Regions from separate parts of the Shewanella sp. AC34-MNA-CIBAN-0136 genome, predicted to be linked through region 2. Evidence: predicted binding sites of a transcription regulator. Region 2 holds the regulator's gene; each other region holds the start of a gene.
What was found. The regulator LexA, encoded in region 2, represses DNA repair genes until DNA is damaged. The targets are predictions, from matches to a motif close to TACTGTATNNNNATACAGTA.
Positions count from the first base shown of each region.

Region 1: the regulator LexA is predicted to act here: its motif matches at 2,396-2,415, upstream of AAEY94_RS06245 (YebG family protein).
Region 3: the regulator LexA is predicted to act here: its motif matches at 7,840-7,859, upstream of recA (recombinase RecA).

Region 1 covers NZ_JBEOPJ010000005.1:36,476-46,760, forward strand. Annotated here, with positions in the region: gene prc (carboxy terminal-processing peptidase) at 1-672, opposite strand, end outside; gene proQ (RNA chaperone ProQ) at 694-1,305, opposite strand; gene msrC (free L-methionine (R)-S-oxide reductase MsrC) at 1,583-2,041, opposite strand; gene AAEY94_RS06245 (YebG family protein) at 2,091-2,384, opposite strand; gene AAEY94_RS06250 (paraquat-inducible protein A) at 2,598-3,224, shown strand; gene AAEY94_RS06255 (paraquat-inducible protein A) at 3,334-3,930, shown strand; gene AAEY94_RS06260 (PqiB family protein) at 3,917-6,562, shown strand; gene AAEY94_RS06265 (spore maturation protein) at 6,667-7,893, opposite strand; gene rsmF (16S rRNA (cytosine(1407)-C(5))-methyltransferase RsmF) at 8,018-9,472, shown strand; gene AAEY94_RS06275 (TatD family hydrolase) at 9,973-10,285, opposite strand, start outside.
Region 2 covers NZ_JBEOPJ010000003.1:95,202-105,486, reverse strand. Annotated here, with positions in the region: gene AAEY94_RS03845 (efflux RND transporter permease subunit) at 1-612, shown strand, start outside; gene AAEY94_RS03840 (hypothetical protein) at 702-965, opposite strand; gene AAEY94_RS03835 (hypothetical protein) at 962-1,225, opposite strand; gene AAEY94_RS03830 (VOC family protein) at 1,441-2,217, opposite strand; gene mtr (tryptophan permease) at 2,361-3,617, opposite strand; gene plsB (glycerol-3-phosphate 1-O-acyltransferase PlsB) at 3,617-6,040, opposite strand; gene lexA (transcriptional repressor LexA) at 6,305-6,919, shown strand; gene AAEY94_RS03810 (cell division inhibitor SulA) at 6,916-7,422, shown strand; gene coxB (cytochrome c oxidase subunit II) at 7,818-9,404, shown strand; gene ctaD (cytochrome c oxidase subunit I) at 9,414-10,285, shown strand, end outside.
Region 3 covers NZ_JBEOPJ010000004.1:4,293-14,577, reverse strand. Annotated here, with positions in the region: gene ispF (2-C-methyl-D-erythritol 2,4-cyclodiphosphate synthase) at 1-143, shown strand, start outside; gene truD (tRNA pseudouridine(13) synthase TruD) at 171-1,244, shown strand; gene surE (5'/3'-nucleotidase SurE) at 1,248-1,997, shown strand; gene AAEY94_RS04915 (protein-L-isoaspartate(D-aspartate) O-methyltransferase) at 1,994-2,629, shown strand; gene AAEY94_RS04910 (peptidoglycan DD-metalloendopeptidase family protein) at 2,729-3,661, shown strand; gene rpoS (RNA polymerase sigma factor RpoS) at 3,740-4,711, shown strand; gene mutS (DNA mismatch repair protein MutS) at 5,070-7,667, opposite strand; gene recA (recombinase RecA) at 7,953-9,017, shown strand; gene alaS (alanine--tRNA ligase) at 9,854-10,285, shown strand, end outside.

The sequences.
Region 1 (10,285 bases), on a different contig from region 2:
AGGTTCAACACTACGAGCAAACGCGTTCATTACTGTTTGAAACACGTCTTCGCTTTGTGTTTGGCTTAAACGCTTAATGGCATTGTTGTAACGCTTCTCGAGCACTTCAACAATTTCAGGCCACTTTTTACCGGTCAATTTAAGATTTAACGCGTCATATTTAACGCGCTGACGCCAAAGTTCATTCACTTCGGCTTCATCTTTTGGCCATTGCGCATCTTTGCGATCAAATTCATACGCATCGCCAGCTTGAGTAAAATCGAACTCTTTATCAAGCAAAGACAACGCATAAGCAAAACGCTCATAACGACGTTTCTGTACTAGGTCGTACATGGTAAATGCAGGGCTAATATCGCCTGATTCAACCATGTTATCAAACTGGTTTTGATATTGACTAAAGCTCGCAATGTCTGCCGCAGTCAGCACATTACGACGATAATCAAGTTGCTCAAGAAAACGGGTATATATTTGCTCAGAGAATGCATCGTCAAGTACAAAACGATGATAATGCGAGCGAGTAAACAAAGTTGTTACTCGCTTGCTAGCCACTTTATGTTGTGGCTCTTGTGCTAGTTTAGGTAACTCGCTGATTTGAATCGTTGGTGAAATTGCCCATGCCGAAAAGCCGACAAATAAACTGGCAATTGACGCGGCCAAGGTAAGTTTTCGCATCAACAAGTACTCCTTAAATTTCTATAATAGTATGTGCTCAGCACGTACTTTGATGGATAAGCCAGAATCTAATTGAACAAGCACATCCTCTTTATTAATATCAGTCACAACACCAGGAACAGGTGTGGCACCTAATTTAACATTAACGCGTTGTTTTTGTTTTAAATCTTCTAGCTTAGCCGGCACAAGTTTAATCACTGGAGCCGCTACCGGTGCAGGACGTTCCTTTTTAACGGCAGGAGCACGTTTAGGTGCCACTTTCTTTGCCGGCTTTTTAGGCGCTAACGCTTGACGTTTTGCTTTAGCTTTATCTTGGCTTTCTTTAAGCGTCAAAATAGCATGGTCAATGTGCTCTTGTTCTAATTCAGCACATTCATTACCGTCAAGATCTATACGTTTAGCACCTGCTTTAACGCCTTTCAAATAGCGCCAGCTGCTTGTGTAACGACGAAGCGCTACACGTAATTGTGTTTTACTGACTTTAGAATCATCAGCTAACCGTTCAGCCAAATCTTGAAACAAACCAATTTTTAATGGCTTCGTTTCACCTTCTGCAATAAAGCATAAAGGAAAGGTTTCATATAAATACGCTAAAATTGCGTTGGTGTCGGTCAACTTGTCTGTTGATTCCATTTTTACTTCCACGTTAATAAAGGGACTGATTATGCGGCATACAATTTGCCTTGCAGTCGTTCATCTTTCGTTAAACCTTACTGTTAAGGCTTAACGTACAAAATATCACTATCCGCCAGTTTGCTAAAGTCATTGAAACAAACCTTAACAATTTAACCAAACTTACTCTCAGCTTAATCATCGCTCATCAGTAAATCCAGCACAAATGCGTATAGCGGCATATTATAAAGCCCGCGACAGCGAATGCGACCATGATTTAATCTAATTTGTTCGCTATTTAACCAAATAGGCAAGTTTCGAAACTTTTTACCATGTTTTCTAAACCAATTTGATCATCTTGATCGAATCGATTCAGTAATGGGCTGTCAATATCTAACACTGCCACAACCTCATTACCCTGCCTAACAGGGATCACGATTTCTGAATTACTGGCAGAATCGCATGCAATGTGGCCATCAAATTGATGAACGTCGGCAACTCGTTGGGTTTTATTTTCTGCTGCGGCAGTGCCACAAACACCTTTGCCGATATTGATACGGGTACAAGCCACTTTACCTTGGAATGGTCCAAGGACTAATTGTTCACCACGCTTAATATAAAAACCTGCCCAATTTAGGTCTTCTAGGTTGTCATTTAGCAACGCTGAAAAATTTGCCATAGCAGCAATCAAATCATCTTCGCCTTCAAGTAAAGCTTGTGCTTGACGATTTAATGTTTGGTAAAATTCGGTTTTCATGTCCATTCCTTAAGCTGACACTCAATCGAAGAATGAGTGATGAATACGACTATTCTGCAGATGTAGTTTTAGCCGTAGTCTTTTTAGTTTTCGCTGTAGGAGCGTTTTTAACCTGTACGATGCCTTTTAGCAAGTTAGAAAGCTCATCTTTATTGTTTGCTAGATAAAATGCCAGCTGTTCGCATTTATTTTCATCAAGTCCGAGGTCTGCCTTAATAAGAAATGGCACTAGGTTATCGGAAATATCGAGCATCTTATCGTAGGCATCAGCCTCTTTCTTCGATATAAATGTCATCTTTTCCACCCCTTCTCTGACCACGACAAATTGGGTTATCACTGCCATGATGTAATCCTCACTGTTTTTATATACAGTGCATAGAATCTCACATAGTTAACTTATGATGCAAGTGTTCTGATTATTCTGATATTATCAAGCACAAGAAAATCGAGATTATTTAACAATTAACTCATTTTTCTGCCAATATAAGGCCAAGCAGAGAGGTTTGACTCTTCGCTACCCAATAATGTGTTTTACTATGGATTAGATTAATTCTTCATGCATGAATTTGATGATCATGATTCTATAATTTTATGCCAATCATGTGATTTGGCAGTGAGAAAACGAGCTTTGCCTTCAAGTGCCCGTGCGCTTTGTCCGCGTTGCCACACGGCGCTCTATGATTCACCTTATTGCTCCATTAATGGCATGCTAGCGTTATGCGTTGCGGCGTTAATTATTTTTATTCCTGCTAATTTATTGCCAGTACTCGAAATCCACTTCCTTGGCAGTGTACGAACCACTACGGTGCTGCAAGCTGCTGTGACGGTTTGGGCCGAAGGATATTGGGTTGTAGGCCTAGCGGTAATGGTTGCTGCAGTTATCGCGCCTGGGTTATTGATTTTGTCAATTATGGCTCAAGTTGTAATTGTAAAATTAAAACTGCACAACTCATTTTGGCAAAGAACCTACACTACATTGTTAAAAAATCATGGTTTGATATCACAAATGACCATGTTAGAAATTTATGTCATCAGTTTTCTCGTGTCGGCCTTTCAGTTATCAGACTTTTCCGATGTGTATTTTGGTATGGGAACATTCAGTTTTACAATGTTGTTTATCATCATCTTATTTTTACAACGTGAATATAACCTAGAACACATGTGGAGTTATGTAGATGCCTAGTACTCCAATTACACCATCCAATGAACATATAGTGGACAGCACTAAGCAAACTGCGAATACCGATAACGAGCCGAAAACTGAGGTTTTACCTCATCTTCAGGGCAAGAAAATGGGCTTATGTTTATGCCCTGTTTGTCGCAAACTTAACGTCACAAGTAACAGTCATTGTCGACGTTGTTTTAGTCAATTAAGTAGCCGTAATTATGCCAGCATCCAACAAAGTTGGGCTTTATTAGTTACCGCGACAATTTTACTTGTTGTCGCCAACATTTACCCTATTACCTTATTAACTAATCGCGGAGTGGTCACCAATGACACCATTTTTAGTGGCATTAGTCATTTAGTCAAAACCGGTATGTTTCCGATTGCTATTATTGTTTTTACTGCCAGTATTTTAGTACCTTGGCTTAAAATTATTGGCTTAGCGACTTACTTGACGGCTATTAGTTTTAACTTACCAATATCAAAAAGAAAATTAATGGTTGGGTTTCACATTATTGAATGGATCGGCCGCTGGTCAATGCTCGATTTATTCGTTATTTCATTAACCGTTGCCTTAGTTAATATGGGGCAATTATTAGACGCAAAACCTGCACCTGCCGCGACAGCATTTGCGTTAGTTATCTTACTAACACAAGTTGCAGCAAAAGTGTTAGATACTCGATTACTTTGGGACCGCTTGGAAAACACTGATGACACAAATTGAATCGCCTAAAATTGTGAAGAAAAAGTTATTCTCGCCAATATGGTTATTACCGGTTGTTGCTTTGATATTAGGTGCCTGGTTAGGGGTCAAAAGCATTAAAGAATCCGGCATTGAAATATTAATACATTTCCCTAGTGCTACGGGTATTGATATCGGCAAAACGTTGGTCAAATACCAAGGATTGACGGTAGGTAAAGTCACTGACATTGGTATTGACGATGATCTAAAAGGGGTAAACGTTAAAGTTATTATGGATTACCGTGCCGACCCTTTCCTCAATAAAAACACCCTTTTTTGGTTAGTAAAACCTAAAGCAAGTATTACCGGAGTTGAAGGGCTCGATACGTTATTTTCTGGTAATTATATTGCCCTTCAACCTGGTGATGGCCGCTCTGCAACCGTATTTGAAGCACAACGTGAAGCGCCTGCGATACTCCCCGGCAGTGAAGGACTGATGATCGAACTAAAATCCCCTAAACTGGGTTCGATTGATGTTGGCTCGCCTGTATTTTACCGTCAAGCACCTGTCGGAAGCATTGTCAGTTATCGCCTCGACGGAAATAAACAAATAATTATCAGCGCATTTGTTCAAGAACAATATGCCCATTTAGTCAATAAAGACTCCCATTTTTGGAATGTATCGGGCTTGAAAATCGATGCTTCTTTAGCGGGGATAAAAGTCAGCACTGAAAGTATCGCGTCTATTTTGGCCGGCGGCATCAGCTTTGATACCGGCAGCTACACTGAAAAGGCCCAAAATGGTGATGTTTACAACCTATATGAGGATGAGCTTACCGCTATTGGAGGTGTTCATTTTGATTTAACTGCATCTAGCAGTGAAGATGTTAATGAAGGCACCGCCATCACCTACCGCGGTATCGTTATTGGTGAAATAGAAAAAGTAACCTTAACCGACACTGGAGTGAAGCTTATTGCTCGGGTTGAACATCATTACAAAGCATTAATTACCAACGATAGCCAATTTTGGATAAGTGGTGCCGAGTTATCATTAAAAGGTGTCAAAAATATCAGTAGACTGGTTACTGGCAGTGTTATTAATGTCTTACCAGGCACTCAAATAACCGAAGAGGCGATGCAATTTGAATTGGCATCACATGCTCCCGATTTGCTCAGTCAAGACAAACTTAAATTGACGGTAGTTGCCACGACCCACACAGGTGTCAGTAATGGCGCGCAAGTGCGATATAAACAATTGCCTATAGGGCAGATAACCAGTATTGGTTTAAGTAAAGACTTTTCAACTGTTGAATATAGCATTGAAATTCAACCAGAATTTAAGAGTTTGCTGACTAAGGGAAGCTTCTTTGTTCCTGAAAGTGCCATAGCCATTAATGCTTCACTAGAGGGCGTTAATGTTAAAACTCGCGACCTCACTACGATGTTGGAAGGCGCTATTAGCTTAATTCCGGGTAACAGCGAAATGCTGCTTTCGGCTAATAGTACTTTAACACTGCACGAATCAATTGAATCGGCCCAAACGCTTTACGCTCAACAACAGCTGACACCCTTTACTTTAACTAGTATTGATGGTGCCGACTTAGCTGAAGGCTCACCAATTTATTACAAAAAAATGCAAATAGGCTCAGTGAATAAAGTCAATTGGTTAGCTAAAACGGATAAATTTAATATCGATATCAATATCGACAATAAATTTGTTCCGTTAATTAAGCCGACTACGGTTTTTTGGCGTAATGACGCTGTAGCCATCAATGCCAGTTTAGCCGGTGTCGATATCAATGTTGCACCATTGAAAGGTGCAATAAATGGCAGTATTACCCTTGGACATATAGACGACAGAGTTGATACTGAAAATAATCAACCTAATCTACGATTATATGACAACAAGTCACTCGCACTCATGCAGGCTAAAGTCATCAACCTCACTCTGCCTGTGAGTACTAAAGTGTCAGAAAAAGCGGCTATTCGCTATCAAGGGCATAAAATTGGTGAAGTGTCACAGGTTAAACTAAATCGAGATTTAAACACTCAGAATGCACAAGCTTATATTTATGGCCATTACGTAAACCATTTTAGTGCCAGTGACACTGAATTTTTTATCGTCGATGCACAAATTTCTTTAGCGGGTATTAATGCCCCAGAAACACTGTTAACGGGTCCTTATATTGGTGTTATCCCAGGTAACAGCACAGAAATTATTGATAATTTTGTTGCCCAACCTCACTCGAGCTTTGAGGCTACCGTACCTAAAGATGCATTAGCATTCCAATTAGTTGACGATCAACTAGGTTCTATTAAGGTCGGTACACCGCTATTTTTCCGCGGAATTAAAGTCGGACAAATTGATGGATACAGGTTGGATGACTCAGGGATTGAAATTACGTTGTTTGCCCATGTAAATGCTGAATATAGTCACTTAATCAACCAGACTAGCCAGTTTTGGGATGCCTCTGGTATTAAATTAGACGTCGGTTTATTTTCGGGTGCACAGTTAGAAACAGGCTCATTAGAAACGATACTCGCCGGTGGTATAGCATTTGCGACCCAAGATACAACATCAGACAGTAACAGTATCAATGCAACCGAACGTTTCCCATTGCATGAGAATATGCAAGATGAATGGGCACAATGGCGACCTACACAAACTAAGTAACCTCAGCTAGAGATAATACAATTAGTACAAAAAAAAGGCCGATATATTTATCGGCCTTTTTATTTATCTTATTGATTTCGATAATTGATTTCGATAATTGATTTTTAACCATAAAACCAATAACACACACCGATGGCGGCACTAATACCTGCAAAATCTGCTGCTAAACCACACCCTAGTGCATGACGACCATTACGGATCCCCACTGAACCAAAGTACACAGCCAACACATAAAATGTCGTTTCGGTACTGCCTTGTAAAATAGCTGCTAGTCGGCCCGCAAAAGAATCAACTCCGTGATGACTCATGGTTTCTAACATCATCGCACGCGCACCAGAACCGCTAAAAGGTTTCATGAACGCGGTTGGCATCGCATCAATAAAGCGCGTATCGGCGCCTAATGCACTCACGCCACTTGCTAACAGCTGTAAGGCATAATCTAACGCCCCTGAAGCCCTAAGAAACCCAATGGCTAATAACATCGCCAGCAAATAAGGGATTAGCTGAATTGCTTGGCTAAAGCCCTGTTTAGCGCCATCAACAAACTCGTCATACACGGCAATTTTGCGATAACCTGCGACTAAAATAAAACTTAAAATCAGCAACAACAGTATACCGTTACCTAACACCATAGACACCTGGCCTATCGCATCGGCGGATAATGTCACCAAATAAGCAATCCCGGCCATGAATACACTCATAATGGTTGCAGCATAAGCCAAAATAACACTATTGATTAACGAGATACGCTGCACTAACGCGACAACCAATAGTCCCACAACGGTGGAAACACTTGTGGCCAATAAAATGGGTAAAAAGATATCAGCAGGATTAGCCGCACCTTGTTGGGCACGATAAAGAAAGACTGTTACAGGGACTAATGTTACTGATGAAGTATTTAATACTAAAAATAAAATTTGGGCGTTGGTTGCTACTGATTTTACAGGGTTAAGAGTTTGCAGATCATGCATCGCTTTTAAGCCTAAAGGCGTTGCTGCATTGTCCAGTCCCAGCATGTTAGCAGTAAGATTCATGCTAATGCTGCCATAGGCGACATGTCCACGAGGAACTTCTGGCATCAACTTAGACAGTAAAGGTTCAAATATGCGGGCAAACAAACCCACCACACCGGCCTTTTCACCGACTTGCATCAAGCCCATCCATAACGCTAACACACCAATTAAGCCAAGCGAGATGTCAGCGGCTAACTTAGCACTGGCAAACAATGCCGTCACCGACTCGCTTAATACATCGACATTGCCATTCACTAATTGAATCGAGATAGACAACGCAGCAATGATAAAAAATAATAACCACACTCTATTTAGCACACACCACTCCATTAGCCAGTCGGTTTTATTAACGTCAATATACAGTAATCATTGCCAAACAGGGTGTACAATTCCGTGATATGATCGCTTCAATTACTGCAACAATAATGTATCATTTCTTATTATGGCCCAATTAAATATAAACTTTATCAATCACATTGAGAAAGAGTTACCCGCTCACTTGGCTTTAGAAGAGTTTATCGCCTATTGTGATAAACCACTTCGTAAATCCATTCGGGTGAATACGCTTAAAATCAGTACTGCACAATTTGTCAGCATCATGACTAAAGCCGGCTGGCAACTGTCTCCAGTACCTTGGTGTGCTGACGGATTTTGGATTGAGGGTAAAGATGATATCCAACTGGGTAATGCCATTGAACATATTCAAGGGCTATTTTATATCCAAGAAGCCAGCTCAATGCTGCCGCCGACCGCATTGTTTTCCAATGAAACCGCCGCCGAAATAATCTTAGATGTCGCTTCTGCACCAGGTTCTAAGACAACGCAAATCGCAGCCTTAATGAATAACAGTGGCTTATTAGTCGCTAATGAATATTCTGCCAGTCGCGTTAAAGTATTACACGCTAATGTGTTACGTATGGGGGCCAGCCACACCGCCCTAACCCATTTTGATGGCCGAGTCTTTGGTGAATATTTATATGAATCGTTTGATGCTATTTTATTGGATGCTCCTTGTGGCGGCGAAGGTACCGTCCGTAAAGATCCCTTGGCATTAAAACACTGGGATATTGAAGATGTTACTGCGATTGCTGAAACCCAAAAAGATCTTATCGAATCAGCATTTTTAGCGTTAAAGCCAGGCGGAGTGTTAGTCTATTCGACTTGTACTCTAAGCCAGTTAGAAAACCAACATATCTGTTATCACTTACAGCAAACTTACCCTGATGCGGTTGAGTTTGTGTCACTGGCTGAGTTATTTGATGGTGCAGATAAAGCATGCACTAAAGAAGGTTTTTTACATGTTTGGCCACAGATTTACGACAGCGAAGGATTTTTTGTCGCCAAAATTCGTAAAACCGCCTCAGTCGAGCGAGTAAAAAAACAGCCTAAATTACAAAAAAACTTTCCTTTTACTCCCGTAAACGAAAAGCAAAAAGTGGAATTAACACAATACTTTCAAAACAACTTCTGTCTCGAGTTACCCAGCGATGACGTGATCATGTTGCGTGACGATGAATATTGGTTGTTTCCAGCCCAATTTATGCCTTTTATAGGCAAGATGCGTTTTCAGCGTATTGGTATTAAGCTCGCTGATGCGATGAAAAAAGGCTACAAAGCTAAACATGAAGCCGTTATTGCTTTATCGGCAGCAGCGCATAATCCAGCAAAAACCATGGAATTAAGTGCGTCGCAAGCACAAGGTTTTTTAATGGGTCGTGATATTGCTACAAGCACTTTTGATCAACCGACACAGCAGCAGTTAGCCATCATGCCACAAGGCGAAATGTTAGTGAGTTATCATAAAGTCGTGCTTGGGGTTGTAAAACATTTAGGCCATAGACTGAAAAACAATTTACCGCGTGATTTGGTCCGCGATAACGTTAACTTGAGCCTATAGCACGCTACACTATTTCGATGAGCAAGAATAAAGAATATAAAACATAATTATCAATGAATTACTATACAACACAGTGATAAAACAGAGTGCTAAACCAACATTATTAATTAAATTTTATGCACAACACAATTTGAGTGCCTATAATTAATTCATGTTCGACTCAGTATTTGGCATTTTAAGCTATCTTAAGATGCCACAACAGTAGCGCAAGGCTCTTAATCGAGCCCTTTCCCTAGGCCCAAAACAATTGGATAGTTTTGGGCCTTTTTTTATTATTTCACCCACCAGCACGCCCTAAAATGTGCTTAAGTCATAGGTTCATGGTGGTATTTGAGTAACGTTAGCGCAATTATTTAAGCAACTGCGCTAACGTTATTTTGTTTGCCTGCACAGCAGGCATATCAGAACTTTATTGCCGCGAAGTAAGCCACAAATTAGATAATTTGCTGTTAGTCTCAGGATTGAATTAGCTTCAATCTTGAACTAGCTGCAGATTTGATTTAGCGGCCAACTAACTGAGCGGCATCTTTAAATAAATTAAAAAAGTTATCCGTGGTGTATTGAGCTAACTCTTCGAATTTTTCACCGCGCAATTCTGCGACAAATTCGGCAACATCTCGAACATAAGCAGGCTGATTTTCTTGGCCACGATGCGGCACCGGAGCTAAATAAGGTGAATCGGTTTCGACCAGTAATCGGTCTTTTGGTACTTGGCGAATAACACTGCGCAATTCACCTGCATTTTTAAACGTTACAATTCCTGAAACAGAAATATAAAAGCCTAAATCAATGGCGGCTTTGGCCATTTCCCAG
Region 2 (10,285 bases):
AAGGCGCTTAAGCAACAAATTACCCTTCCTCCACGCTACAACTATAGTTTTGCTGGACAATACGAGTATATGCAACGCGTAGACGCCAAAATGAAAATGGTGATCCCATTAATGATCGCGGTGATTTTTATGTTGCTGATGATGACTTTCAATTCAGTAATACAAGCATCGGTGATCATGTTAAGTTTACCTTTCTCATTGGTGGGTAGTGCATGGCTACTTTATGGGCTGGACTTTAATTTTTCAGTTGCCGTATCTGTCGGCATGATTGCCTTAGCTGGGGTTGCCGCAGAGTTTGGCGTGGTGATGCAGGTGTACCTTAATAATAGTATTAAGGCCTATAAAGAAGCCGACAACTACCACAGTAAAGCGGATTTAACGGCTGCATTAGTGGAAGGTGCAGTGATGCGAATTCGCCCTAAAGCCATGACCGTCGCAACCATCTTTTTTGGTTTACTGCCGATCATGTGGGGCAGCGGTACGGGTAATGAAGTGATGCAAAAAATTGCTGCACCTATGGTCGGCGGTATGGTCACGGCGCCGCTACTGTCGCTATTTGTTATCCCAGCAATTTACTTACTCATATACGGCCGCAAGTTGCCCAAGCAATAATTCACTTAAATTTATTTACTTTTTATCTCTATAAATAAAAAATCCCAAACGATTAATCGTTTGGGATTTTTTATGTGCTAATCACAGCGTTATTTACGCTTAAGTGACTCATTAAGTTGGTCGGCTTCATCTTGTTTCTTTTTACGGCAAGCCGCAATATCGTCAGGATGCCCATATTTGCATGGATCGCTGGCTAAAATAGCCCTAGGGACATTCAGTATCATGTAATCTGTGTCATTTTTATTGTCATCTGCATTGCCACTATTACCAATATTGATGATATCGGTACCACGGCATCCCGTGAGTATCACTAAGCTAGATAACAAGCTTAATTGGATTATCCGTTTTTTCATTGTTGTAATATTCCTTGTTTTTGACGCGCAAGCAGCATCATGCGGATAATCCCCCATAGCATAATAATCGCACCGATAATCAACATAATAATGATGATCAAAGGGTTGGCTAACATAGGCAAGAAATCTTGGTCAAACCCTACAAGGATACCGTAGAGCCCAAGACCAAATAATATCGTGCCAGGAAAATCGATCAGTGCCACTAACAACATACTGCGATGAATACTGGCTAATGTGATTTGGGTGTTTTCCGGTGTCATTCACTCATCCTTGGTTAAATACACTAACTCTTACCAACAACTGATAATAACATTTTACTAACAACTCACTATGACATTACTTAATAATCAAGGTTCAATCGCCACTCTATGTTAAATCGGCACTCTACATTAAACGATACTCTAGCTTCAATCAGCAACACTGCGAATAGAAATAATCAACATTCATTATGTAAAAACATAATTTTCAAATCTATTTATTCTGCAGTAAATAACGCAATAATTGAAAACACCCCACCTTGTGGATCATTGAGTACAGAAAAACGACCTACGTTAGGAATATCAGTTGCAGGCACACAAACTGAAGCCCCCAAGGTTTGTGCTTTAGTCACTGATAAATCACAGTCATCAACGGCAAAATAGCTCATCCAATGAGCAGGAGTATCGCCCCATTCTGCAGTCATTTCCATCAATCCACCAATGGCTTGTTCCCCCACATACCATTCGGTGTATTCAAAATCAGCTACATCATTAAGCTGAGTTTGATAACCTAATACTCGGCTATAAAACTGTTTCGCCGCAGCGGTATCACGACAAGCAAGCTCAACCCAACACAGGGTATTTGATTCTTGTGATCGCTTAATGCCAATATGGTCTTGACCTTGCCACAATGCAAAACGACAGCCTTCTGGATCTGTGCATAGCGCCATTCGGCCAGCATCTCCGACAGAATGAGGCCCTGCAATAATCTCACCTCCAGCTTGAGTCACAGCCTTAGAGGTAGCATCAACATCATCGACCGCAAAATAAATTGTCCAATGAGTCGGTAAGGCTTCCATTTCTGCTGGCATTGGGTACATTGCCGCAATGTCATCACCATCGATTTGCAGCATAGTATAATGCCCTTCTGGCATAGGCATATCATCTGCTCCCCAGCCAAATAGCGCCTGATAAAATGCTTTACCTGCCGCCCAATCATGAGTTGCTAATTCAATCCAGCAAGGCTGTCCTTGTTGATACTGTTGTACCTTCATTATCCTAATCCTTTATAAAATAGTTGCCTTGATATAGCCAACATGAAACTTGTCTCATAAGTTAAGTCGATATCAGCAGAAAAGCAAAAAGCCTTCAAACGAAGGCTTTTTGGCTAAAAGTTGTTTCACCGGAATTTGTGCGTCTATTTAAACACCGGCAATATATCGGCCATGGCCAGCAAATGACATGTGGCAGTGATAACTCCAAACAACACCACAATAGCAATTAACGGGGTTCCACCAGGGACTTTAAATCCCTTTGAGTCAGGATATTGTTGTCTTACTTTATAGGCTAATAACGCTGGTACAATAACAGCCCAAATAGTGGCAGCTAGCGCAGCAAAACCAATCGCTAAAATAAATCCATTCGGAAATAACAAACCAAGGATTGTTGGTGGCACAAACGTGACCGTTGCCGTTTTAATTCGTCCTGATCGCGAGTCGTCAAACCCAAATAAATCAGCAAGGTAATCGAACAAGCCTAGTGTCACACCTAAAAATGATGAGGCGACGGCAAGATTAGCAAATAGGGTTAACATGTTATCCAGCCATTGGCTGGCAATAACCCCAGACAACGCACCCACTAACACACCTATATTGCCACCTTGAGCAATAATATCGGCAAACTGGCTTCGTTGAATATTACCCATCGTTGCCACTAACCAACATATATAAATCACCAATGCGATAGTGGTTCCGGTAATAATCGCCTTAACGATGGTTTTGGCATCTTTACCATAATATTTGACTAAACTTGGCACATTACCGTGATAACCAAAACTGGCCAATCCAAAAGGGATAGCGGCAAGTAAATAAGGCAGGTAACGCGATTCACCATCAGGCGATACTAGCTTTATGGTATCAATGTCGATTAGTAAGTTACCGATAGCCAAAAAGAAAGTAATCACCATGCCACCAAGCATGATTGTGGTGATACGGTCGACCGCTTTAGTACTAATAAATACCACCAAAGCCAAGACTACCGCAAACACCAATCCGGCCACACTCTGGGGTAGGCTCACGCCCAATGCTGACAGACTGTGATTCACAATCGAACCACCACCACTGATGTAAGCATAGGTTAAAATATATAACACAAACGCAATCGAAACGCCGTTAATCACCCGCCAGAACTGCCCAAGAGTCACCCGAGTTAAGGTGTCAAAACTGTCGCCTGGTTCAAAATGCAAATTGGCTTCTAATAACAATAAACCCGACATTAGCATGCAAAACCAAACGCCGAGCAACATCGCGATAGAATAGCCAAACCACATTCCAGCACCAACAACGGGTAACGAAAACATGCCCGCACCCACAGTGGTTCCGGCAATAATCATCGCCCCACCCAATACAGATTTACCGCTGGTACGATGCTTGGCAGCATTCATATGATTAGCCATTATTGTCCGTGCTCCGCTTCCACACTATCAACAATGGTTTGTCTTACTAAAGAGCTGAGTAATTTATTAGCGTTATCACGAATTCTGATCACTTCAGCACGATGTTCGTCGCTGCATAAATAACCCAATTCTTTCAGTTTCACACTCAGGGTGTTATATAATTTTTTGTCATAAAATTCTGGTGCGGTAATGCCATGCAGCGCGCCTAATCGTTGGGCTAACAAATGGCTATCGCGTTCCAGTTCTGAGCGCTCAAGATCAGGTTTTATTGCGAGTAAATTGAAGATAATCGCATAACGTTGCAACGTTTCACTGATAGTTTCAGCAAGCAGTAACACTTGGGTAATATGACGAGGCGTTATCTCAAACTGATCGCTACCGGTCAGTAAACCTTGTTCAACCATGAAATCTAAAATGCTGTCCACATGTTGAGGCACGTCATCAATGCTCATAAATAGCTCAGCTTTAAGTAATGGATAAAAGTCCATTACAATGCCATGAATTCGCTGGCGATCGCACACGTCATAATGCACTAAACAACTGGCAATTAATGACGGCAACGCCATCAAATGAATAATATTATTACGGTAATAACTCATGGTGATGGCAATTTTTTCATCAACTGAAATAATTTCACCAATAAGGTCTTTGGTACTAACAAACTTATTTAACGACAGACAGTGATCAATAATTGACTTGCCATTACCTTCGGCCACAGAGGTATAATCGGTATAAGGCACTGTTTTAAGTAAGGCTAAATACAAATCAAGCTGACGTTCTAACTGGCTTCTTTCTAACGCATTTTGCTCTGACGCTAATAACACTAAACTGGTCAATGTTACCGAACTGGCTGCGGCCGCTCCATTGATATTAGTCATTACGCGGTTAGCTAACAAATTAACTGAGGGCGTAAACCAAGATGGTTTTTGGTCAGGATCTTTAGCTAGCTCATCACGCCACTCTGGCGCCTGCTGATTTAAGAACTGTTGTAAATTAATCGGCTCACCAAAATTCACATAACCTTGGCCAAAATTGCCTAACTTACGAATAGCACCAAATACCTGCCATACAGATTCTTTTTTCTTTTTCTTACCGCTTAATTCTTTGTGGTACGTCGCCACTTCCATCACATGGTCATAACCTAAATACACGGGTACTAAGGTTACTGGGCGCTCTATCCCACGTAGCACACTGTTAATTGTCATAGCCAACATACCGGTTTTAGGCGCTAGCAAACGTCCTGTACGCGAACGACCTCCTTCAGTGAAATACTCGACCGCATAACCCTTAGCAAATAACTGATCTAAATATTCACGAAATACTGCGGTATAAAGTTTATTACCATTAAAACTACGACGGATAAAGAATGCCCCACCACGGCGGAACATCGGCCCTGCTGGCCAAAAATTAAGGTTAATACCGGCAGCAATGTGCGGCGGAACCATGCCCTGATAATACAAAATATACGACAGTAGCAAGTAATCCATATGGCTACGATGGCAAGGAACGTAAACAATTTCATGGCCATCATGATGTAACTGTCTTACTTGCTCGGCACCTTTGATATTGATGCCACTGTATAATTTGTTCCATAACCAAGTCAGGAAACGTTCGGCAATACGCACCAAACTATCAGAATAGTCGGCGGCAATTTCATCAAGGTATTCAATGGCGGTTTCACGCGCTTTCTCGACTGTTACTTTCTTATTTGCAGACTCTTCTTCAATGGCTTTTTTGATAGATTCTGATTTTAATAAAGAGGCAAACAACGCTTGTCGATTCGGTAATTGTGGCCCCGTCATCACTTTGCGTTGACGGCGGAAATGCACACGGGCGACTCGGGTCAATTTGTGAGCAATTCTTTTATCAGTACCATGTTCATCGGCCATATGACGAAGCGATAATGCATTAGAAAACTGGACGAAATTATGGCGTCCTAAAAATAAAATCATTAACCATTTACGTAACCACGTAGGGTTTTCACGTTCAAATACAGCAGCTTTCATGCTGTCTTCTTCTTTACCTGGGGTACGTCCCCAATAAAGGCAAACAGGAACCAACTGTATATCTAATTCAGGGCTCTCACTGTGAAGTGACAATAAGCTGGTAAAATAATTAAGGAATTTGTCACCACTTTCACGTTTACCAAATAGTGGTTTGCGGCCCTCTAAACAGACCACACGAGGCACGGTTAAGCCATCAAGCTGTAATGGCTCATAAGGACTGGGCAGACCAAAGCCCTCGGTGATTTCGCTCAACGCGGCAATATCGCTAATAGATTCCGTTTTCATTAAATAAACCAAAGGTTTAGTTGGATCTATATTGAGGTCATCAAAAGGATCGTGAGGGACCACAATGGTCTGTACCATCCACTTTTGAATCCATCTTAATGCTCGTAAAAATATTGAATCTGGTTTTGACATGGTTATTTTCGCAACATAAGCCACTGTAATATTGTCGTATAGGATACCAGAAACCACCCTGCTTACACTATCAGACCGATCTATCTTTACGTTTAAGCTCTCACTATCAGAAATAACATAAGACAGAACATTAGTAATAGTTAATTAAAACATATTGTTGAGTGATACTTAATCAACAAAATACAAAAAATAGTTGGTTAATACTTGCGCGAACACAAACACTGTATATAATGACAGTCACTGTATAAAAAGACAGGAATCATCATGAGACCGTTAACGCCGCGCCAAGCAGAAATTTTAGACTTAATTAAAAACAATATCGCCGAAACAGGTATGCCACCCACTCGTGCTGAAATTGCGAATCGTCTTGGCTTTAAAAGTGCTAATGCCGCCGAAGAGCATTTAAAAGCATTAGCCAAAAAAGGCTTTATCGAGATCATGCCTGGTACCTCAAGAGGCATTCGTTTACCTCATGAAGAGCAGGTTGAAACCGGTCTGCCACTCATTGGACAGGTTGCTGCTGGTGAACCAATTTTGGCCCAAGAGCATGTAGAGCAATACTATCAAGTCGATCCAAACATGTTTAAGCCCGCCGCAGATTTTTTATTGCGAGTGCGTGGTGACAGCATGAAAAACATCGGCATTTTAGAAGGTGACTTACTCGCTGTACATAAAATGCAGCAAGCACGTAATGGCCAGGTTGTTGTGGCACGTGTTGATGATGACGTCACCGTAAAACGATTTGAACAAAAAGGTAATGTGATTTATCTGCATGCCGAAAATGAAGATTACAATCCGATAAAAGTAGATTTAAGTTGCCAAAGCCTAACCATCGAAGGGCTTGCCGTTGGCGTTATCCGTAATGGAGATTGGTTATGAACAAACTAATGGGCATCGCGCCACGCCACCCGGGCTTATGGGTAGATTTAACTGAAACAGAACTGCATGGCACCCAAACCATTCAAACATTACAAACTGTCACCCAAGGTGAAGCTGAACTGAGCCAATTGTGCAGCCAGTTAGCAATATTGAGCCAGCAAGGCAGATGGATTGTATTAATTAGCCCGCCCCATATTGGCTATAAACATATGCTGGCAAGTGCTGGTGTAAGAATGGATCGCATTTTACTGGTACACACCAAAGATGAAGTCGAAACATTATGGGCCATGGAGAAAGCGCTCACTAGCGGTACATCGAGCGCAGTAGTAACTTGGACAAGCTCACTTGATGCTCGCGATAGTCGCCGTTTAGAAATTGTCGCCAAAAGTGCACGTGCATTAGGGGTGGTAATTGAAGATGTGAATGCTCACTTACCTCACAAACATCAACTTGTTAGCCCTACTTTAACAAATGGAACAAGTAATTTTTGCTCATTTCACTAAGCACGAACCCTTCATTACCAAGCCCTGTATTGAATTCAGGGTTTTTTTTCATCTTTTTTCAGCCTATTAGCCAACAAAGTGATCTTGATCAATGTTTAATCTACAAGTAATGTGGTTAACAAGGATGAAACATTTTTTATCTTTAATTGGACGTGAATGGCAGTAATCAAGATTACTTTCAGACAAATGAGCCAAATCAAAATTGATAAGTTCAGTAGTAGGTACAAGCGTGGTGCACAGCTAACAATAAAACCGTAGACCGTATGTTTACAGCCACCAAAGTACTTTGAGGTCATCAAACTTTTTTCGGGAACCGAAGAGTTTGCATAGAGCAGAGAATTACTGTGTGACTCTTCTTTGTAGTTGCTATTTGCAATTAGCAGAGGAGTAGTCTTGTGAAGCAATGGTTGTATTGTTTACTGGTGGTGTTTGTAGCACTTCCGCTTGGGGCATCAGAAATGCCCCTCAACATGACTCAAGGCGTGACAGATATCAGTGGCAAGGTTTATGACCTCCACATGACGATTCTTTACATCTGTTGTGTAATTGGGTTAGTGGTGTTTGGGATCATGATTTACTCAATGATTTATCACCGCAAATCAAAAGGCGCTGTCGCGGCCAATTTTCACGAAAGTACCAAAGTGGAAATTGCTTGGACCGTCATCCCTTTCATCATCTTAATCGGCATGGCTATTCCAGCCACCAAAACCTTGATTGCTATGGAAGATCCCAGTGATGCTGATCTCACCATAAAAATTACCGGGTCGCAGTGGAAGTGGCATTACAGCTATTTTGATAAAGACATCGAATTTTACAGCACATTATCCACTCCCAGAGCACAAATTGATGGCAGTGAGGCCAAAGGCGAGCATTACCTCCTTGAAGTCGATAAGCCATTAGTACTGCCCATTAACCAAAAAGTGCGCTTCTTGATGACATCTGATGATGTTATTCATTCATGGTGGGTACCCGCGTTTGCCGTTAAAAAAGATGCCAATCCAGGCTTTATCAACGAAGCCTGGACTCGTATTGATAAGCCTGGAACGTATCGCGGCCAATGTGCCGAGTTATGCGGTAAAGACCATGGTTTCATGCCGATTGTGGTGCAAGCATTATCGGAGGCCGATTTTGATAATTGGTTAGTGGAGCAAAAAAAACTAGCAAGCAATGCAGCTGCAGCCGCTGCGGCATCAATGTCTAAAACCTTGTCTCTTGAGGAGCTAACCTCACAAGGTGAACAAATCTATATTGCTAGGTGCGCCGCTTGTCACCAACCCAATGGTGCGGGTCTTCCTGGTGTATTCCCATCATTAATTGGCAGCCCTATCATAAAAGGCCCTGTTAACGATCACCTGAATATCGTCTTAAACGGTAAACCAGGTACTGCAATGCAAGCCTTTGCAAAGCAACTTAGCGCCCAAGAAATTGCCGCAGTCATTACCTTTGAGCGTAATGCGTGGGGCAATAATAGCGGTGATGTAGTTCAAGCTGCTGATATAGGAAACTTTTTAGGCAGTAACGAGGCAAGCACCGAACCAAGTAAAGCAGTAACCGATGCAGCAAATACTATTGCAGCAACGACAACTGACATTACCGATGCGGTTACCGACAAAGCCAATCAAGCTGTCGAAGCCGTAGCAGAAGCTGTTGTACCGGAGGATCTGCCCACGTTAACCTTGGAGCAATTAATTGCTGAAGGTGAGCAGGTTTATGCTACGACATGTGCTGCATGTCACCAAGCCACTGGCGCTGGATTACCAGGCGCTTTCCCTTCACTTATTGGCAGCCCTGTTGTTACTGGACCGGTTAGCGGACATATCGATATCGTTATGCACGGAAAACCAGGTACCGCAATGCAGGCATTTAGTAGTCAACTTAGCCCGCAAAAGATGGCGGCGGTGATTACTTATGAGCGCAATGCGTGGGGCAATAATTCTGGCGAAGCGGTGCAACCTGCCGATGTCGCTAGCCATGGACAGTAGGGGAAAACAATGAGCACAACAACGCACGATACACTGGCTACCGCTCATGATGATCATCATCACGGCGCTCCGAAGGGGCTAATGCGCTGGCTACTCACCACTAACCATAAAGATATCGGCTCGCTGTATTTATGGTTTAGTTTCATTATGTTTCTTACTGGCGGTGCGATGGCAATGGTGATTCGAGCTGAATTATTTCAGCCTGGATTACAGCTAGTAGAACCTAACTTTTTTAATCAGATGACCACAGTTCATGGCCTCATCATGGTGTTTGGGGCGGTGATGCCCGCTTTTACCGGGTTAGCAAACTGGTTAATTCCAATGATGATTGGTGCCCCAGATATGGCACTACCGCGAATGAACAACTGGAGTTTTTGGATTTTACCCTTCGCCTTTACCATTTTATTAGGTTCACTCTTTATGGAAGGCGGCGGCCCTAACTTTGGCTGGACATTCTATGCTCCGCTCTCAACCACCTATAGTCCTGACAGTACCGCCCTATTTGTTTTCTCCATTCACATAATGGGAATAAGTTCGATAATGGGCGCAATTAACGTCATTGTAACCATTGTAAACTTGCGAGCTCCTGGCATGACCTGGATGAAGTTACCTTTGTTTGTGTGGACTTGGCTCATTACCGCATTTTTACTGATTGCAGTAATGCCGGTGCTCGCAGGTGCGGTCACCATGGTATTAACCGATAAGTTTTTTGGTACTAGCTTTTTTGATGCTGCAGGTGGTGGCGATCCGGTGATGTTCCAGCATATTTTCTGGTTCTTTGGCCATCCCGAAGTTTACATCATGATTTTACCATCCTTCGGTATTATCTCCGCGATAGTACCAACCTTTAGCCGTAAAAAGCTGTTTGGTTACTCCTCGAT
Region 3 (10,285 bases), on a different contig from region 2:
CCATACGTCAGTGCTTAAGTGCTGACTTACAAACAGATATCGATAATATTAATGTTAAAGCGACGACTACCGAAAATCTCGGTTTTACTGGACGTAAAGAAGGCATTGCTGTTGAAGCTGTTGTGTTGATGAAGAGCCAATAACCTACAAAATATAGAGAGTTCTGTCACATGAAAGAATTACATTACCTATTTGGTAAACCAATAAGCCAAGCTGATTTACGTACCAATAACAGCGACTTTATTGTTAAAGAAATTTTGCCTTTTACCCCAACAGGGGAAGGCGAGCATCATATGCTTCATGTACGTAAAAATGGCATGAATACCGTATATATTGCTGAAATATTAGCTAAATTTGCTAAAGTGCATCCCAAAGAAGTGACCTATGCCGGTCAGAAAGACAAAAATGCTATTACTGAACAATGGTTCGGCATACGTATTCCTGGTAAAGAAACGCCAGAGTGGACAGAGCTAAATGACGATAAATTAACCATTCTGTCGAGCAGTCGTCACAGTAAAAAACTGCGCATCGGCGCCTTACTTGGAAATCGATTTGTACTGACATTGCGTAATATCAATGATACTGCTGATGTCGAATCTCGTTTACAGCAGATAGCCAAACTCGGTGTCCCCAATTATTTTGGTGAGCAACGCTTTGGTCATGATGGTAAAAACCTGATCTTAGGTCGACAAATGCTCAGTGGTGGTCGAAACATAAAAGATCGCCATAAGCGCAGCATGTATTTATCGGCCGTGCGTTCCAATATATTCAATCAGGTAGTGTCATTTCGTTTAGCTAATCATCAGGTCGATACCGTCGCTGGCGATTGCGTGATGTTAGCTGGCAGTAAAAGCTATTTTACCGCCGAAGTATGGGATGATGTTCTCAACAGCCGCTTAGCTGAAAAAGATATTCAACTTTCAGCTCCTCTTTGGGGACGGGGAACACCATTAGCACAAGGTGAGGCATTAGCTTTAGAGTTAACGCCATTAGCTGAATTATCGGCCGATTTACAGGGACTTGAAGAAGCGGGTTTATCGCAAGAGAGACGGCCATTACTACTTGAGCCTCAAGGAATGAAATGGCAGTTTGATGCTGATACGCTCACACTTGAATTTGTGTTACCTGCAGGGAGTTATGCCACCTCGGTGCTACGCGAGCTCGCTGATTACCAAGATGTCCAAGAGTCGCAACGAAAAGTCATGGTTGCTGAGCAACAAGCACAAACAAATGAAGAGTGTTAATTAATGATTAATATTTTAGTCAGTAATGATGATGGCGTAAGAGCCCCCGGTATCATTGCATTAACCCACGCATTGAGTGAGTTTGCGCAAGTATTAACTGTTGCACCGGATCGTAATTGCTCTGGTGCGAGCAATTCATTAACCTTGACTAATCCATTAAGAATTAATAACTTAGAAAATGGCTATGTTTCGGTTAATGGTACACCGACAGATTGTGTACATCTCGCGATTAGGCAATTGTGTCAAACCGAACCTGATATTGTCGTTTCTGGTATTAATGCCGGGGCGAATATGGGGGATGACACTTTATATTCAGGCACTGTTGCAGCCGCAATGGAGGGACGTTTTTTAGGTTTACCTGCCATTGCTGTGTCACTGGTTGGAAAATCATTAATCCATTACGATACAGCAGCTGTTTACGCAGCCAAAATTGTAAAAGGGTTGCTGCAACATCCTATTAGTCGTGATCAAATTTTGAATGTTAATGTTCCAGATTTACCTTTAGCACAAATTAAAGGGATTAAAGTTACCCGTTTAGGAGCGCGACATAAAGCCGAAGGTATGATAAAAACCCAAGATCCAGCGGGTAAAGATATATACTGGCTTGGTCCTGTTGGCAGTGAACAAGATTCCGGTGAAGGGACTGACTTTGGTGCTGTAGCTGCGGGATATGTATCTATAACGCCACTCACGGTAGACTTAACGGCATACAATCAACTTGATGGATTAGCCGATTGGATAATAAAAATATGACTCGTGTAGCTTCTACATCAGCAATGAATTTGGCCAAAAAACTGGCCGAGGCAGGGATTCGACATCCTGCGGTATTGCATGCTGTAGCAACAACACCACGTGAATTGTTCCTTGATGGTGCATTAGCTCATAAGGCGTATGAGAATACGGCATTACCTATCGGGCAGGGACAGACAATTTCGCAGCCTTATATTGTGGCTCGAATGACTGAACTACTGCTGCAACATAATCCCCAAAAAGTGTTAGAAATTGGCACTGGTTCAGGTTACCAAGCCGCTGTTTTAGCATCGTTAATTCCAGAGTTATTCACAATTGAGCGTATAAAAGCATTACAAATACAAGCTCGTCAAAGACTAAAACGTCTAGATTTACATAATGTCGCATTCAAATATGGTGATGGTTGGCAAGGGTGGTCAAACCGTGGACCATTTGATGGCATAATGGTGACCGCTGCTGCTGCGACAGTACCTCAAGCATTGCTTGAACAATTATCCGAACATGGAGTATTGATTATTCCGGTAGGAGAAGACACCCAGCAATTACTCAAAATTACCCGCATCGGACAGACATTCAAATCTGAGATAATAGAGGCCGTTAAATTTGTTCCTCTCATTAATGGAGATTTGGCTTAGTTAACACGATACAAATGATTTTTATCCATTATTGATATTTTCGTTTGGAGTAAGCTTATTTAGCTTAACAAGCACCTATTTCCCCGTTAAGGACTTTGTTTGATGAATACCGGTTGGCCCAACTTTGTGGTCTTAGCAATCATGCTCACTGGATGCAGCTTTCAAGCTGATCATCCCGCACCGGTAGACAGCTTATCGTCAAAAAATCATGGTCCTCGGTATCATAAAGGCTCATTAAAAACCGATAAATATAAAGTACAGAAAGGTGACACACTTTATTCGATAGCTTGGGGGGCTGGACGTAATTTTGTCGAAGTTGCCCGTTTGAATCGTTTATCGGCTCCTTATACTATTTATCCTGGGCAAACGCTTAATTTAGCCACTACAAATAATAGTCAATCGGCACCTGCTCGAGCATCCCAACCTTCTGTTAATTCAGTACAAACCCAAGCCGTTACTAAACCCTATATTTCGAGTTCGAATAGTTCTATATTAAAAACAATCAAACCTACGGTTGCGCCAAACCCAGTCCCAGCAGTCGTTTCAGTCAGAACGAAAAAAGATCTTGATCACAAAGTGAAGCCTGCGTATTCTGTAACAACTACCCAACAAACAATTAACCAAAGTGCGAGTGGTTCTGTCGCTAATTTGCCACAGCAAGTTCAGCAATGGCACTGGCCAGTTAGAGGCCGAATAGTTGGATATTTTTCGGCATCAGAACAAGGCAATCAAGGTATAAAGATTGCTGGTAATCGCGGCGATATTATTAAAGCCGCAGCAGATGGGAGAGTCGTGTATGCCGGTAATGCACTGCGCGGGTATGGCAACTTAGTTATTATCAAACACAATGATGATTTTTTAAGTGCTTATGCGCATGCCGACACGATATTGGTTAAAGAAAAGCAATATGTGAGTGCAGGACAAACAGTTGCAAAAATGGGCAGTACCGGGACACACCAAGTTATGCTTCACTTTGAAGTACGATTTCATGGTAAGTCTGTCAACCCATTACGATATCTACCTAAACAGTAATTGTTTAGCAACATAAATAACGGAGGATAAGCAAGTGAAGTAGATTAAATACCACAAATTAGGTTTGGGAGAGCAATTATGAGCCGCAAAAATAATACTGCTTCAGCAGAATATCTTGTCGATCTAGCTAAACAACCACCAGAAGTTGCAACCGGTAAACGCGATTTGGTGCAACAACTTGATATTGAAGAAAAAGTCCAAGATGACTTACAAAAAAACTTAGACGCTACTCAATTATATTTAGGTGAAATAGGTTTTTCTCCGCTACTGACAGCAGAGGAAGAAGTGTTTTTTTCACGTAAATCCCTCAAAGGCTGCGAAAAGTCTCGCAACCGCATGATAGAAAGTAACCTCCGTCTTGTTGTTAAAATTTCCAGAAGATATAACAATCGTGGTTTAGCGCTGCTCGATCTGATCGAAGAAGGCAATTTAGGCTTAATTCGAGCGGTTGAAAAGTTTGATCCTGAGCGTGGTTTCCGTTTTTCCACTTATGCAACGTGGTGGATCAGACAAACCATTGAACGGGCGATCATGAACCAGACTCGCACTATCCGTTTACCAATTCATATTGTAAAAGAATTAAATGTGTACTTGCGTACAGCAAGACAGCTTGTCCAAAAACTTGATCACGAACCGACCGCAGAAGAAATCGCCGAAAAGTTAGATGTGTCGACCGGTGATGTTAGCCGTATGCTGAAGTTAAACGAAAGAATTACTTCGGTAGACTCGCCTCTGAGTGGCGATAATGAGAAGGCATTATTAGATGTTATTGCTGATGATGATTCCGTTGGCCCTGATTATCGGGTACAAAATGAAGATTTATCTAATTCGATAGTAGGCTGGTTAAACGAATTAAATACTAAACAACGCGAAGTGTTAGCAAGACGTTTTGGTTTACTCGGATATGAACCTTCAACATTAGAGAATGTCGGTGCCGAAATTGGTTTAACACGTGAGCGTGTACGTCAAATTCAAGTCGAAGCGCTTAAACGCTTAAAAGACTTACTTGGGGCGCAAGGACTGTCGGTTGAAGCATTATTCAGAGATTAATGGACAGTGAACGTTTATTGTGAATATTAGGCGGTTGACTATCATCAACACACAAATGATATGTCATCATTAATGTGTCAATAAGGTCAATTAAGGTATTGCGATATTAGGGTTAAAACCTATATGAGCATTTTAATTTTGCTCATGCGCTTAGGTTTATCCTACCAATCGCCAACTTAATTTAAGCGTTGTGTAGTGGCAACTTGACGATATAACCTAGGTATTACTGATAGTATTTTCATACTGTTGGTTCATTTCATCGTATTTCAGGGGCGTTACTCGTTTGATGTCACACCTAATACGTCATTGAAATGGAAGCCTTTGCAGGCTTCCACAGTTCAATAATTCACTTGGCCAGTTAATTTCGGTGCTCGGTGTTCGTGTGACTTAATCGCTTTAACTCATATAAATAATCTAACGCTTGTTTAGGTGTCAACTCGTCTGGATTAATTTTGGCTAACTTTTCCAACACGGGTGAGGTCTCTGGTATCGGAGGTAATAAGTTCATACTTACTTGAGTTGGGTTCTGTTGAGATAATGTCATATCTCGGTTTTCAAGTTGATGAAGCTTATGTTTTGCCGCTTTAATGACTGATGCAGGCACACCCGCTAGGGCCGCAACTTGTAGGCCATAACTTTTACTTGCCGCACCTTCTTGTACCGAATGCATAAAGGCAATTGTGTCGTCGTGTTCTATTGCATCTAAGTGAACATTAATGACTGACGGTAACAGCTCGGGCAATTGGGTTAACTCAAAATAATGAGTAGCAAATAATGTCAGTGCACTGACGTTTTTGGCTAGATATTCAGCAGCAGACCAAGCGAGCGCTAAACCATCATAAGTCGAGGTGCCGCGACCTATTTCGTCCATCAACACTAAACTGTTTGCAGTAGCATTATGTAAAATATTAGCCGTTTCGGTCATTTCAACCATGAAGGTTGATCGGCCCGATGCCAAATCATCTGATGCACCAATACGGGTGAAAATCCGGTCGATTTCACCAATTTGAGCATGGTCTGCTGGAACGAAACAGCCGATATGTGCCATCAATGTAATCAATGCAACTTGACGCATATAGGTAGATTTACCGCCCATATTCGGGCCTGTGACAATAAGCATTTGGCGCTGTGGTGTTAACGCTACCGGATTAGCAATAAATGCTGCTTGGCTAACTCGTTCAACGACTGGATGGCGGCCCGCTTCAATATTAATACCAATATCGTGGGTCATTTGTGGGCATTGATAATTAAATAATTGTGCTCGTTCGGCAAAGTTACTTAATATATCTAACTCGGCAGCAGCCGTTGCAAACTGCTGTAATTCTTGTAATTTAGGTAACAATAAGTCAAAAAGTTGTTCCCACAGTTGTTTTTCAAGCGCGAGTGCTTTGCCTTGGCTTGAAAGTACTTTTTCTTCGTATTCTTTCAATTCTGGGGTGATATATCGTTCGGTGCCTTTGAGTGTTTGACGACGCTGATAGCTCAGTGGCACTCTATCTGACTGTAAACGGCTAACTTCAATATAGTAACCATGAACTCGGTTATAGCCGACTTTTAAGGTGTTAATCCCCGTTTGTTGTTTCTCACGAGCTTCAAGTTCGACTAAATAATCACTGGCGCCTTCACTCAACTTACGCCATTCATCTAACTCATTATTATAGCCAGTACGGATAACGCCACCATCACGAATTAACATGGGAGGGTTGTCTACAATAGCGCGTTCTAATAAATCATGTTGTTCAGGGAATTCACCCAGTAATTGCACTAACGTATTTAATCGAGGTTGTTGGCATGTTGCTAATGTTTGCTGGATTTCTGGCAGAAGCGTTAGTGCTTGCTTTAAACGTGAAAAGTCACGTGGTCTGGCACTGCGTAGTGCTAAACGAGCCATAATACGTTCGATATCACCTAAGCTTTTTAGTTGCTCATGTAAGGTTTGATATAAGTCTTGTTCAATGAGTTCACTGACTGCGCTATGGCGATATTGAATAGTTTGACGATTGCGTAATGGTTCATGGATCCAGCGTTGTAACATACGGCTACCCATAGGGGTTGCGGTATTATCTAATACCCATGAGAGGGTATTTTCTCGCCCGCCAGATAAATTTTGAGTTAACTCTAAATTACGTCGAGTTGCGGCATCTAAAATAATAGATTCAGATTGATTAAAGCGCACAATCGAGTTGATATGTGGTAACGCCATCTTTTGGGTATCTTTTACATACTGCATTAAACAACCTGCAGCTTGTAACGCCAATCGTGCATCAGTAATACCAAAACCGTGCAAATCTTTGGTGCCAAATTGATTGAGCAGTAAATTAATACACGTGTCGTAATCAAACTCCCACTCTGGGCGACGACGGATACCTTTCATGTTATTGATTAATAACATGTCAGCAAAATCTTCACTGTAAAGTAACTCTGCTGGATTAGTCCGCTGCAATTCGGCTTCTAAAGCTTCACGAGTGGGTAATTCTGCAACAACAAAACGACCAGACGAAATGTCTAAAGTCGCGTAACCAAAACCGCTTTTACCCTGATACAGTGCTGCCAATAAATTGTCTTGTTTTTCTTGCAGTAGAGCTTCGTCAGTTAAGGTGCCAGGGGTAACAATGCGCACCACTTGGCGCTCAACAGGGCCTTTTGATGTGGCTGGATCACCAATTTGCTCACAAATGGCTACAGACTGACCAATGTTAACTAATTTTGCTAAATAGCCTTCGACAGCGTGATATGGAATGCCTGCCATGGGAATCGGGTCACCGCCGCTTTTTCCACGAGCCGTCAGTGAAATACCCAGCATTTCAGAAGCGCGTTTAGCATCATCGTAAAACAGCTCATAAAAATCACCCATTCGATAAAACAATAACATATCAGGATGGGCCGCTTTTAAGCCCAAATACTGGCGCATCATCGGGGTGTGTTTTTCTAAATCGCTGGTATCAATCACTGTCATTATGAACACTTCACTATTAATCAATCGTAGGACGTAAATCTTATGGGGCTAATCTTAACAATATTTGCCCCCAGCGTATAAATAGATTCAAACAAAAAATTTTATGAGGATAAAATATTGATGTAAATGATCAATTCTCAAAGGTTTAAAAAAAAATCAGCTCAGCACTTGATACTGTATGACTATACAGTATACTGATGAACATATTGAAATGATTCACGTCACTTCACCTAAGTCGAAATAGCATTTTACTAAACGTATTGAATGCCTTAAGAGGGTTTTATAATGAAGGTTGATCCAAATAAAGAGAAAGCACTAGCCGCCGTTTTAAGCCAAATTGAAAAGCAATTTGGTAAAGGCTCAATTATGAAGTTGGGCGAAGATCGCACAATGGATGTTGAAACTATCTCTACCGGTTCGCTTTCATTGGATATCGCACTCGGTGCGGGCGGTTTGCCAATGGGACGTATCGTTGAAATTTACGGTCCAGAATCATCAGGTAAAACGACGTTAACTCTTGAAGTGATTGCCGCAGCGCAACGCGAAGGTAAAACTTGTGCGTTTATTGATGCTGAACATGCTCTTGACCCAATTTATGCGAAAAAGTTAGGCGTAGATATTGATAACTTACTTTGTTCACAGCCAGATACTGGCGAACAAGCGTTAGAAATTTGTGATGCGTTAACTCGTTCTGGTGCTGTAGACGTTATTGTGGTCGATTCTGTTGCAGCGTTAACGCCAAAAGCTGAAATTGAAGGTGAAATTGGTGATTCACATATGGGCCTTGCCGCTCGTATGATGAGCCAAGCTATGCGTAAGCTGGCTGGTAATCTTAAGCAATCAAATACTTTGCTTATTTTTATTAACCAAATTCGTATGAAAATTGGTGTGATGTTTGGTAGCCCAGAAACAACTACCGGTGGTAATGCACTAAAGTTCTACGCTTCAGTACGTTTAGATATTCGTCGTACCGGTGCCATTAAAGACGGCGATGAAGTTGTCGGTAATGAAACCCGCGTTAAAGTGGTTAAAAACAAAATTGCGGCTCCATTTAAGCAAGCTGAATTCCAAATCCTTTATGGACAAGGTATTAACCGTACTGGTGAATTAGTCGATCTAGGTGTTGCGCACAAGTTAGTTGATAAAGCGGGTGCTTGGTATAGCTACAAAGGCGAGAAAATTGGTCAAGGCCGTGCTAATGCAGGTAAATTCTTGACTGAAAACCCCGTCATTGCCAGTGAAATTAATACCACTTTACGTGCGATGTTATTGAATGGTGGTGCTAATGCATCAGATTCTAAAACAGAAAGTGATGAGAATATTGACCTTGAAACGGGTGAAGTATTCTAAGCTAGTCAGTCAGTTACATCTATCGCGGTAGCGCATCTTGCGCGCCGCGAATATTCCTCGCTAAAAGCCCCTGTTGTTATACCCTAAAAACGATAACCCTAAAAACGATAACGCTAAAATTATAACGCTAAAAACTGCAACGTTAAAAACTGCAACGTTAAAAACTGCAACGTTAAAAACGTTGATATGTGAAAAATCTCTAGTACTCGATTATTGTCAATCTCAGGGTTATTGAGTCATATCCGCTACTCTGCGTTACTTTGAATAATCCCACATAGCTTTAATGCCCATACTTTTAATGATTTAGTTCTGAATTATTTAGCATTTAAAATCACACTGTTTGCCAAACAATCTATTAGTTCTGCAGTTACCTTCTTCAATTGGTTTAAAAGCTAATTTGTTACTATAACCACGCTCTTTTTATCGTGATAGCGGAGGTTTATCTGGTTAAATTAGACGGCATTTAGCTCACTTCAAATGTGGATAACAGACCGAACACTCGACAACAAAGGTTTGTTATTAATCTGCAATCTCAAGCTGACCATTTGCTTACTCACAAGGCAGTCTTGCCGCCAGCAACGAGCCAATTGCCTTTTAATTTAACGTCGTTAGTTGGGTAACGGGCTGTTCGGGAGGTGTTTATTAGCTCGAGTTGAGCTTAGTTAATCTTAGTCGGTGAGATCGCTTATCAATAACTATTATTATCGGTTTATGCTCAGAGGATAATCGAGCCACTCATCTCGCATGTTGACGTAAATTCAGTATATAATGCTTACATTTACAGGCTTGCATGCCAAGCTCGTTACTTTCGTATTTTCTATATTCAGGGCCATTTCATGTTTCAGACTACAGCAGAGTTAAGAAGCGCTTTTTTAAAGTACTTTGAAGATAACGGACATCAGGTTGTTGATAGCAGCTCGCTTGTTCCCACAAATGACCCAACACTGTTATTCACCAATGCGGGTATGAACCAGTTTAAAGATGTGTTTCTCGGCATGGATAAACGCAATTACACCCGAGCGACAACTTCACAACGTTGTGTGCGCGCAGGTGGCAAACATAACGATTTAGATAACGTGGGTTATACCGCTCGTCACCATACTTTTTTTGAAATGTTAGGCAACTTTAGTTTCGGCGATTATTTCAAAGAAGATGCAATTCGTTTTGCATGGACCTTCCTAACCGAAACACTCAAACTGCCAAAAGAACGCTTATGTGTCACTATTTATGAAACCGATGATGAAGCATATGATCTTTGGACTCAAAAA